2 regions of the Vibrio sp. 1F263 genome follow, and region 2 is predicted to be linked to the other one. Evidence: predicted binding sites of a transcription regulator. Region 2 holds the regulator's gene; the other holds the start of a gene.
What was found. Region 2 encodes CRP, which controls carbon source genes, mostly activating them, when cyclic AMP is high. Its sites were predicted from a motif close to TGTGANNNNNNTCACA; they were not measured.
Positions count from the first base shown of each region.

Region 1 (3,644 bases), on a different contig from region 2:
ATAGTTTGCTCGACCCGTAGTCTTTGGTGGCGGTTGGATTTCTGTCCATGTCGTATTCACGATATTGCGAACTTGTCCAACCAAGAAGCCTTGTACGGTTCGGTTGTATTCGGTAATGATCAAGTTGTTTTCTTGAGTCTCATCACGTGATGGTGGGAAACCAATCGCACTGCGTAAGTCAATCACAGGTACAGATTCACCACGTAAAGAAGCAACACCCGTAATATGATGGTGAGAGCCTGGCAAGCGAGTGAGTACAGGCACTTTTAAGACTTCTTTCACTTTAAATACGTTAATCGCAAATAGTTGGCGACTATTTAAGCTAAATAACAAGAGTTCCAGACGGTTTTCACCGACGAGTTTAGTTCTCTGATCAACAGAATTTAAAACGCCAGACATACAACACCTTAGTGACAAATAATAACTGTGGCTACAATAGCCTAATTCGATAGGTTAAAGCAAAGCGCAAATACACAGATGCTTAAACTAAGTACAACAAATGCTGTTATACATAGTTTAAGTGCATGGAAAGGGTTAAAGGAAGGCTAAAAACGATAAAAAAAGGGTTAGCCTTCAATCACTTTCATTAACAATTGGCCATCATATAAAGCTTGTTTAACAAGCGCAGCACCTGGCATGGTGGCTTGTTTATAGAATCGAGATTCCACCAGCTCTAAATCTTGATGGTAAACCGATAAACTCTGCTCTTCGATACACTTTTGAATCGCAGGATACAACACGCTTTTAGCCTGATTGATAACACCACCTATCAAAATTTTCTCAGGATTGAACAGGTTGATCACAATCGCTATCGCGGCACCTAAGTAACGACCTAACTGCTCAATCACTTCAACAGCCAGTGGATCACCATCAGCAGCAGCAGCGCAGATCTGTTCAATTGTGACATCTTCAAACGCCGTTAGTGATGATGCCTCGCCATTAGCCAGTCTTTCTTTGACTTGCTCACGGAGAGCCTGTGAACTCGCAACCGTTTCTAAACAGCCATGATTACCACAATGACAAAGCTTGCCTTGTCTATCGATCTGAATATGACCCAGCTCACCGATGTTACCGTGGCGACCTTGCAATACTCGGCCGTCGAGAATGATCCCTGCGCCTACTCCGTGGTGAATCGAGATCAAAACGGAGTTATCGTTATCTTGAGAGTGACCAAACAGCTTCTCTGCTAATGCCCACGCTCGGGTATCATTGGCAATAAAGACAGGTAGACCTGTTTCTTTGTAGATCTCAGGACCCAACGCTAAGTTTTTAACGTTGTAGTGTGGCATCTGCAACACAATCCCCTGCTCAGAATTCACAAGCCCCGGTAGCGTAACCGCAATACTTGTTACCCTATCGAGTTGCTCGGCATAAGTTTGGAAAAACTCATCAATTTCATGCAGAAGACGCGCAAGTACATCGTCTTGGTCACGTTCATGAATATCAATCTTAGTATCGATAAGTACATCGCCGCCCAATTCATGGAGCGCGATCGTTAAGTATCCGCGACCAAGACGCATCGACAGAAACTGCCAACCTTCGTTATTGGTTTGCAGACCGACAGCAGGACGCCCACGAGTCGTGGCTTCTTGAACCGTCGTTTCGTGAATAAGGTGAGCTTCAATGAGTTCACGGGTAATTTTAGTAATACTCGCCGGGGCCAACTCACTTTGCTTGGACAGATCGATACGAGAAATAGGACCTTTAAGGTCAATTAGTTTATATACACGACCAGCATTGACCTGTTTGATATGATCAATATGGCCCGGTTGAGCCATGTACATTTTACGCTCCAGAAATCATCAACGCGGTAATTTTTTTACTTTGCGAAGTAATTGTGAAGTCACTTGGTATATCGCCGTGACCCGTATCACGTATATACATGAATCTTTGTGTATCTAGTCAAATAGTTCGAGAAAAATTAGTACCTACATCGATAAATTGAGACTTAATTTTCTTAATGAAACATCGTTATTGAGTCCTGAATACAATAATTGGATACAAATAAAGAAATATCCTTCTAGCTCCCAATAAATAATCAATTAATGCATATACTTAATTAAGGCGCGTTGACCTTTCGTGGTTAAACTTTGTTCGAGATAAAAGCGTTTTAATCGCGGCGAGGGAGAAGTAGCCTAGTCATTCTAAGCAAATCTCCCTCAACAAAGAGTAAAACGCTTTTAGCCGAACCCTTCGGGCAGCGTTTGCTGGTCATTTCTACTACGTTATCGGCTTCTCATGTAGGCTAACTACACATCAAAGCCTCTGCCTTGTATAAATACCCAGCAACTCGCTGCAAAAATCAGCTCGAAAGATCAACACGCCCTAGTCTTTTAATAGATTACTTGGCCTCACTCTAGGAGTATTCATGACAGCCGAATTAAGAAAAACGAAAATCGTCACAACGCTAGGCCCTTCTACTGATAAAGGTAACGTGCTTGAAGAGATCATCAAAGCCGGTGCCAATGTCGTCCGTATGAACTTCTCTCACGGCACTAGCGACGACCATATACAACGTGCAGAAAATGTCCGAGCAATAGCCAAAAAACTTGGCACTCAGATCGCTATTCTCGGTGACTTACAAGGTCCCAAGATTCGAGTGTCAACATTCAAAGATGGCAAAATCCAACTTGCCGTTGGTGACCAATTTACTCTCGACAGTAGCCTTGGTTTAGGCGAAGGCAACCAACAAGCGGTCGGTCTTGATTATAAAGAATTACCTAACGACGTTTCAGCTAACGACATCCTGTTGCTCGACGATGGTCGTGTGCAGCTAAAAGTAACCGAAGTGGAAGGTTGTCGCGTTCATACCGAAGTCATCATTGGCGGCCCTCTCTCGAATAATAAAGGCATAAACAAGAAAGGCGGCGGCCTTTCCGCAGAAGCGCTGACAGAAAAAGACAAACGCGACATCGTCACCGCCGCACAAATCAAAGTGGATTACCTCGCGGTGTCTTTCCCACGCAATGGCGAAGACATGCACTACGCTCGTCAGCTCGCACGAGAAGCAGGTTTAGAAGCTCACCTTGTAGCAAAAGTAGAGCGAGCAGAGACGGTAGCCACTGTTGAGAACATGGATGACATCATAATGGCCTCAGATGTGGTCATGGTGGCTCGTGGTGACCTCGGAGTCGAAATTGGCGACCCTGAATTGGTCGGAGTACAAAAACAGCTTATACGCCGTGCTAGAGCGCTTAACCGAACGGTGATCACCGCAACCCAAATGATGGAATCGATGATTTCAGCGCCAATGCCAACCCGTGCCGAAGTCATGGACGTTGCCAATGCGGTACTTGATGGAACAGATGCGGTCATGCTTTCAGGTGAAACAGCTGCAGGTGATTACCCGGTCGAAACCGTAAAATCGATGGCTGAAGTGTGTATTGGTGCTGAGAAAATGGCGGGGATTAACAACCAATCCAATTACCGAATTGATCGCACCTTTGTGACCGCCGAAGAAACCGTTTCAATGGCGACTATCTACTCGGCAAACCATATGGAAGGTATTAAAGGCGTAGTCACTCTCACAGAATCAGGCCGTACTGCACTGATGATGTCTCGCCTAAGTGCTGACATGCCTATCTACGCACTATCTCGTAACGAAGGAACACTTAATCGCTGCACCTTGTACCGAGGTGTAACAC
Region 1 covers NZ_JBGONI010000001.1:141,707-145,350, forward strand. The annotation lists gene ACED25_RS00585 (chemotaxis protein CheV) at 1-399, opposite strand, end outside; gene ACED25_RS00590 (ROK family protein) at 567-1,784, opposite strand; gene pyk (pyruvate kinase) at 2,369-3,644, shown strand, end outside.
Region 1: the regulator CRP is predicted to act here: its motif matches at 1,860-1,875, upstream of ACED25_RS00590 (ROK family protein).

Region 2 (3,644 bases):
GAGCCAGCACCCTTCATGGGCCCACAAATCTCTGAAGCGGCGGCTAAGTTCATTTTGGACGCGCAAGCTAATCTGCAATCGTTAGGTGGTGTAAGCCTAGTCGAAGCCAAAGCGGGCGAAGCGGCGTTTGTTTCTCCGGGTATTATCGATGCAACCAACATTGCTGAACTGCCAGATGAAGAGTACTTCGGCCCATTGCTGCAAGTGGTTCGCTACCAATCGCTAGAGCAAGCCGTTGAACTGGCTAATGACACGCGCTTTGGTTTGTCTGCAGGCCTAGTTTCAACCGACGATTCCGAATGGGAATACTTCGTTGACCATATCCGTGCGGGTATTGTTAACCGTAATCGCCAGCTAACAGGTGCAAGTGGTGATGCACCATTTGGTGGCCCGGGTGCTTCAGGCAACCTACGCCCAAGTGCTTACTATGCGGCTGACTACTGTGCTTACCCAATGGCGTCAATGGAAGGTGGTGAAACTCAACTGCCAACTACGTTTAGCCCAGGTATTGAGCTGTAGTTTTGGTTCTTAAGCTTTAACTTGATGAATCATAAGCTTATGAGCTCTAGGTTCATGAGTAACAGATTCATTGATTGATTGTGTAATAAGGAAGCGGTGTTATCGCTTCCTATTTTCACCCACGTCCGACACCTAGATTGGGCGCTAGATAATAATAGAACAAGTATGTCACAGGCTGATGGCTGCTGACTCTATGTCCAGCCTCTCCCTTTCTAATCCAAATTACTAGCTTGCTAGAACCTCTGACAAGGAGTCACCATGACGCCCGATCTACTCTTTAAATCACTATGGAATGATTACATTCACAGGCTTTGTCCATCGGCTGAGAAAGTACATCACTTGCTGAAAGAAGACGAAGCCCTGATTAATGATCATATTGCACTGCGTACTTTTAATGTTGCACCGCTGGGGATTGAAACACTGGCCAAGCCTTTCCTTGAGTTAGGTTACAAGGCATGTGGCGATTACTTGTTTGAGAGCAAGAAGCTAGTGGCTAAGCATTACGAGCATCCAGATCCAAAACAACCAAAAGTGTTCATTAGTGAGTTGAAGGTCGAAGAGTGTTCAAGCGACTTACAACAGATCGTTGCTAAGTTGGTTGGGCAAGTAGACGCAAGCAAGCTTCAGGGTCATGAATTCTTGTTTGGTGGTCGTCTTTGGGGTTTGAGCTTCGCAGATTTCCAAGTGCTAGCAAAAGAGAGTGAATACGCTTCTTGGCTCGCAGCTCATGGTTACGGTGCAAACCACTTTACGGTGAGTGTGAACCAGTTAAATAAGTTCGATGAAGTGCAGGCCGTGAATGACTATCTGAATGAGTCGGGATTCACTATCAATGCGTCAGGTGGTGAGGTGAAAGGCTCTCCAGAGGTCTTATTAGAGCAATCATCAACTATGGCAGACAAAGTCCCAGTTTCATTTGTTGAAGGCAATGAGATGATTCCTGGAGGCTTTTATGAGTTTGCTAAGCGTTATGTGATGGCCAATGGTGAGCTTTATACCGGATTTGTCGCGGCTTCAGCTGACAAGATCTTTGAAAGCACCAACGGTTAAAGAAAGATACGAGTACGGGCTTTGCCCTAGAGGTGCGGGTACGCTTCGCTTCGAGATACTTTAGAATAGTGAAGTCCGATTTCTAACTTTGCTTCCCGCATCTGTTCTTTAGACCTTTAGAAAACAAAAAAGCCACCAAATTCGCATTTGGTGGCTTTCAAATTTTTGGCTCAGTTAATCGAGATTAACGAGTGCCGTATACCACGATGGTCTTACCGTGTGCAGAAATTAGGTTCTGCTCTTCTAGCATCTTCAAGATACGACCTACGGTCTCACGAGAACAACCAACAATCTGGCCAATCTCTTGACGAGTGATCTTGATTTGCATGCCGTCAGGGTGAGTCATTGCATCTGGCTGTTTTGCTAGGTTTAGTAGCGTTTGAGCGATACGACCTGTTACGTCAAGGAACGCTAAGTCACCAACCTTTTGGCTAGTTACTTGTAGACGGTTTGCCATTTGCGCTGAAAGACGCATTAGAATATCTGGGTTCACTTGGATAAGTTGACGGAATTTCTTGAAAGAAATCTCAGCTACTTCACAAGGAGATTTTGCACGAACCCATGCAGTACGCTCTTGGTCTTCTTCGAACAAGCCAAGCTCACCGATGAAGTCGCCTTGGTTTAGGTAAGAAAGAATCATTTCCTTACCTTCTTCGTCTTTGATAAGAACTGCCACAGAACCTTTAACGATGTAGTACAAGGTTTCTGCCTTTTCACCAGCATGAATCAAAGTACTTTTTGAAGGGTACTTATGAATATGACAGTGTGAAAGGAACCACTCTAATGTTGGATCGGTTTGGGGTTTACCTAGAACCATAATATCTTACTTCCTCTGCAGGGTATGCTTGCCGCTTTCCATATTTTAGCTAAGCCTGAATTGACCTAGCTAGGATAAGAGCACTCGTTGAGTGCTGCAAGCTATCTTGTGTTTCGTTTAAGAATAGTATCCTTTTTCAGGTACTATTTCTTGATTTTAATCGTGACCAAGCTACGATTTTTTACGCAAAATTGTGCACATGATCACGGTATGAAAAGTAATCAACCAGAATGTTGTTTTGTTAGCCTATTTTCCCGGTTTCTATAAGTTGTTGCAGGATCGGCCTTACAATGAGCTCCATAGCAAAACTCATCTTGCCTCCTGGCACCACAAGCGTGTTATGACGTGACATAAATGAGCCATCAATCATAGCCAACAGGTAAGGGAAATCGACGTTTTTGATGCCGCGCAAACGTATAACCACGAAGCTTTCGTCTAAACTTGGGATCCCTTTTGCATTCAGTGGATTTGATGTATCTACGGTAGGGACACGCTGAAAGTTGATATGAGTACGCGAAAACTGCGGGGTAATGTAGTTAAGGTAATCATCCATTGAGCGAACAATAGAATCCATCACCGCTTCGCGAGAGTGACCACGATCGCGTGTGTCACGAACGAATTTCTGGATCCACTCCAAGTTTACGATAGGTACCATGCCGATAAGCAGATCGACGTGTTGAGAAACATTGATGTCACCATCGACTACGCCACCGTGAAGACCTTCGTAGAACATCACATCCGAGTTTTCAGGGATCTCTTGCCATGGCGTAAAGGTGCCGGGCATTTGATTGTAAGGCACGGCTTCATCGAAGGTATGCAGATAGCTACGGACTTTTCCCGTGCCTTCATTGCCGTATTGACGGAAGAAATCTTCTAATGCACCAAAATCGTTAGCTTGTGGACCAAAGTAGCTGATGTGCTTACCTTGCTCGCGCGCCTTACGGATCTCGACATCCATCTCTGGTCGAGTGAAGCGATGGAAACTATCCCCTTCAACCCAAGCTGCCTTCACGTCCATCATATTGAACATTTTTCGGAAGGCTTCTGAGGTAGTGGTGGTGCCGGCTCCAGATGAACCCGTCACCGCAATAATTGGATGTTTAGCGGACATGACAACCCTTGTCTTTTGAGTAACTTACTTGTTAGCAATCGTTTACCACTATAACACGGCTCCTTTATGAGCGCAGCTTAGAAGCGTTTTGTGACTTGAATATCAACTGTTTCATGCAGTTCAGAAAACACGATACTCACTTCTCCT
Region 2 covers NZ_JBGONI010000011.1:16,551-20,194, reverse strand. The annotation lists gene astD (succinylglutamate-semialdehyde dehydrogenase) at 1-519, shown strand, start outside; gene ACED25_RS09775 (DUF1338 domain-containing protein) at 778-1,569, shown strand; gene crp (cAMP-activated global transcriptional regulator CRP) at 1,754-2,386, opposite strand; gene ACED25_RS09765 (phosphoribulokinase) at 2,628-3,497, opposite strand; gene ACED25_RS09760 (YheU family protein) at 3,575-3,644, opposite strand, start outside.